2 regions of the Streptomyces sp. HUAS MS02 genome follow, and region 2 is predicted to be linked to the other one. Evidence: predicted binding sites of a transcription regulator. Region 2 holds the regulator's gene; the other holds the start of a gene.
What was found. The regulator HspR, encoded in region 2, represses chaperone genes until heat shock. The targets are predictions, from matches to a motif close to TTGAGNNNNNNNNNCTCAA.
Positions count from the first base shown of each region.

Region 1 (2,197 bases), 2.8 Mb from region 2:
CGGCAAGGCGCTGGGCGCGATCGCCTCGTACGCGGCGGCCCGGGACGTACCGGCCGCCCGGGTCGTGTTCTGCGACGCCGCGCCGCACGACGCGGGATACCTGCCGGTCACCGAGATCGCCGGGCGGGTACGGGTACGCGGGCGCGGCGGTACGGAGTTGCAGCCGGGCGTCGACCTGCTGCACCGCGCCGACGACTTCCCGCCGGGCGCGCCGGTCCTGGTCATCACGGACGGCTGGTGCGACGTGCTGCGGGTGCGGCGGGAGCACGCCTATCTGATTCCACAGGGCGCTCGCCTGCCGTTCACCGCTCGGGGGCCGGTGTTCAGGGTGAGATGAGCCTCGTACCCGCCGGAGTGTGATCGGATGGGGGTACGGAACCCCGGCGACGGGACTCCGGCATCGTGACTGACAGGAAAGGACTCATCGTGGCCACCACGCGCACCGCACACACCGTCTGGGAAGGCGAGCTGCTCAAGGGCACCGGCACCGTCACCTTCGACTCCTCCGGCATCGGTTCGCAGCCGGTGTCGTGGCCGTCGCGCGCGGAGCAGGCGAACGGCAAGACCAGCCCCGAGGAGCTGATCGCGGCCGCCCACTCCAGCTGCTTCTCCATGGCGCTCTCCCACGGCCTCACGGGCGCGGGCACCCCGCCCACCCGCCTGGAGACCAAGGCCGACGTGACGTTCCAGCCCGGCGAGGGCATCACCGGCATCCACCTCACCGTCCGCGGCGAGGTCCCCGGCCTCGACGCGGCCGGCTTCCAGGAGGCGGCCGAGGGCGCAAAGAAGAACTGCCCGGTCAGCCAGGCCCTGACCGGCACGACGATCACGCTGACGGCCGAGCTGGCCTGACCGTCTGCTTCGTGCGCCCCGTCTCCGCCCCATTGACAAGAGCCCACTCAAGTTTTGTGCTGGTGGTGGGAACACTTGGCGGACCTCGCGGATCCTTGCGGACTCCGCTGGAAGGGGACGGCGATGGGGCGTGCGGTCGGGATCGATCTCGGGACGACGAACTCGGTGGTGGCCCTGCTGGAGGGCGGTGAGCCGACCGTCGTCGTCAACGCGGAGGGGCAGCGGACCACCCCGTCGGTGGTGGCCTTCGCCAAGAACGCCGAGGTGCTCGTCGGCGAGATCGCCAAGCGGCAGGCCGTGACGAACGTGGAGCGCACGGCGCGCTCCGTCAAACGCCACATGGGCGACGCGAGTTGGCGGTTCCCCACGGAGGGCTCCGTGGACGGCACCCGCTACCGGGCCCAGGAACTGTCCGCGCGCGTCCTGCAGAAGCTGAAGCGGGACGCGGAGTCGTACCTCGGGGAGGACGTCACCGACGCCGTCATCACCGTGCCCGCGTACTTCGACGACGCGCAGCGGCAGGCGACCAAGGAGGCGGGGGAGATCGCGGGCCTGAAGGTCCTGCGGATCATCAACGAGCCCACGGCGGCGGCCCTCGCCTACGGCCTGGACCGGGGCGAGGAGCAGACCGTCCTCGTCTTCGACCTCGGCGGCGGCACCTTCGACGTCTCCCTTCTGGAGATCGGTGACGGGGTCATCGAGGTGAAGGCCACCAACGGCGACACCCGGCTCGGGGGCGACGACTGGGACCAGCGGGTCGTCGAGCACCTCGTCCAACGCTTCCGGGGGCAGCACGGCGTCGATCTCGGCCGCGACAAGATGGCGTTGCAGCGGCTGCGGGAGGGCGCGGAGCGGGCCAAGATCGAGCTGTCCAGCTCCTCCGAGACCTCGATCAACCTCCCGTACGTCACCGCCTCCGCCGAAGGGCCCCTCCACCTGGAGGAGACACTGACGCGCGCCCAGTTCCAGGAGCTGACCGCCGACCTGCTCGACCGGTGCAGGACGCCGTTCCACCAGGCCGTCAAGGACGCCGGGGTGAAGCTCGCGGCGATCGACCACGTCATCCTCGTGGGCGGTTCGACGCGGATGCCCGCCGTGAGCGACCTGGTCCGGGAACTCACCGGCAAGGACCCGCACAAGGGGGTGAACCCCGACGAGGTGGTGGCGGTCGGCGCCGCGCTCCAGGCGGGCGTCATCCGGGGCGACGTGAAGGACGTCCTGCTCCTCGACGTCACCCCGCTGTCCCTGGGCATCGAGACCAAGGGCGGCATCATGACCAAGCTGATCGAACGCAACACGACGATTCCCACGCGCCGTTCGGAGATCTTCACGACGGCGGCCGACA
Region 1 covers NZ_CM146747.1:1,576,534-1,578,730, reverse strand. Annotated here, with positions in the region: gene ACZ9QC_RS06800 (vWA domain-containing protein) at 1-337, shown strand, start outside; gene ACZ9QC_RS06795 (OsmC family protein) at 427-852, shown strand; gene dnaK (molecular chaperone DnaK) at 976-2,197, shown strand, end outside.
Region 1: a site for HspR is predicted at 885-903, ahead of dnaK (molecular chaperone DnaK). Genes of this name have one in related genera too.

Region 2 (2,197 bases):
CAAGTACAGCTACACCTGCACCGACACCACCGTCGTGCCGAGCCCCAACGACGGGTTCTACGTGTACTGGGTGACGACCGTCGACGCGCTCGGCCGGGAGTCGGGCCCCTCGCAGACCATCTCCCACGGCTACGGCGACGGCACCGCCCCACCGCTCGTCACCGGGTTCACGGCCACCGCCACCGCGTACGGCACGGTACTGGACTGGGACGACAGCCCGGTCACCGACCTCGCCGAGTACAACGTGTTCCGGCTCAGCACGGTGGACGACGGGACCGAGTACACGCATGTGGGCACGGTCAAGGCGGGCACCAGCCGGCTCGTCGACTCGGGGAACCTCCAGGACGGCGAGCACCACACGTACTTCGTGGACGCGGTGGACACCTCGGGCAACTCCAACTACACGTCGGCCGACAAGATGGTGTCCACGACCGTCACCGAGCTCGACCTGCGGCCCACCGTGGAGACCCCCGCGGACTGGCTGGTCGACGCGAGGGCCGAGAAGGCCGTCGGCGGGGCCGGGGTCGACCTCACCTGGAAGCTGTCCAGCTCGTACCACGGGACGGACATCACCGGTTACCGGGTGTACCGGTGGAACCCGGCCACCGCCGCCTATGAGCTCCTGACCACCGACCCGGTGACCGGCACGTCGTACACCGACGCCACGGCCGCCGCCGGCACCACCCACTTCTACTGGGTGACCGCCCTCCACGCCGACGGCACCGAATCCGCCCCCGACGACGCCTGGGTGGCCCTGGCCCCCTGAGCACACCTACCAGGACACAGCAGGGGCCCGGAGGTTCAGCTGAACCTCCGGGCCCCTGTTCGCACTTGACGTATCGTCAGTCCGCCGACGCCTGCCGACCCTTCGGCCGCCACACCACCAACGCGCTGCTCTGCTGCACTTCCTGGTACGGCACCAGATCGCGCCGGTACGAGGCGTGGACCGCCGCCTCGCGCTGGCGCATGGCCGCGGCGGCGCCGTCGAGCGCGGCCTCCATCTCGGCCACCCGGGACTGGAGCGCGGCGACCTGGTTCTCCAGTTCGATGATGCGCTTGATGCCGGCCAGGTTGATGCCCTCGTCCTGCGACAACTGCTGGACGGTACGCAGCAGTTCGATGTCGCGGGCCGAGTAGCGACGGCCCCGCCCGGCGGTGCGGTCCGGGGAGACCAGGCCGAGACGGTCGTACTGGCGCAGGGTCTGCGGGTGCAGACCGGAGAGCTGGGCGGCCACCGAGATGACGTACACCGGTGTCTCTTCCGTCAGCTCATAGGGGTTTCGTCGGCGGCCGTCCATCACATTCATGCTCCCTTCGCGGCCTGGAACAGCTCCGCTCGCGGGTCCTCACCCGCGGTCGCCTCGCGATACGCCTCCAGCGCGTCACGAGCCTTCCCCGACAGGTCCTTCGGGACACTCACCTCGACCGTGATCAGCAGGTCCCCGCGCGTGCCGTCCTTGCGGACGGCGCCCTTGCCCCGGGCCCGCATCGTACGGCCGTTGGGGGTGCCCGGAGGCAGTTTCAGGGTGACCGACGGACCGCCCAGGGTCGGGACCCGGACCTCTCCGCCGAGCGCCGCCTCGGGGTACGTCACCGGGACGGTCACCGTGAGGTTGTCGTCCTTGCGGCCGAACACCGGGTGCGGGTCGACGTGCACGACGACGTACAAGTCGCCTGCGGGGCCGCCCCGTTCGCCGGGGGCACCCTTGCCGCGCAGCCGGATCCGCTGGCCGTCGGAGACGCCCGCCGGGATCCGGACCTGCATGGTGCGGGAGGACTTGGCGCGGCCCGAGCCCTTGCAGATGTCGCAGGGGTGCTCGGCGATCAGGCCGCGGCCCTTGCAGTCCGGGCAGGGGTCGGTGAGCGAGAAACCGCCGCCGGAGCCCCGCGCGACCTGGCCGGTGCCGACGCATGTCGGGCAGACCCGGGGGGTGCCGTTGGCGTCGCCGGTGCCCGAACATGCCTTGCAGGGGGACTGCGAGGACATGCGCAGCGGTACGGTCGCGCCCTCGATGGCCTCGGTGAAGCTCAGCGTGACCTCGGACTCGATGTCCTGGCCGCGCCGGGGCTGCACCCGGGTGGTGCCGGAGCTGCCCCGGTTGAACAGGCCGCCGAAGACGTCGCCGATACCCCCGCCGAAGCCGCCCGCTCCCCCGCCGCCCTGCGCGCCGCCTCCGAAGAGGTCGCCCAGGTCGAA
Region 2 covers NZ_CM146747.1:4,406,996-4,409,192, forward strand. Annotated here, with positions in the region: gene ACZ9QC_RS18935 (PA14 domain-containing protein) at 1-766, shown strand, start outside; gene ACZ9QC_RS18940 (heat shock protein transcriptional repressor HspR) at 843-1,298, opposite strand; gene dnaJ (molecular chaperone DnaJ) at 1,304-2,197, opposite strand, start outside.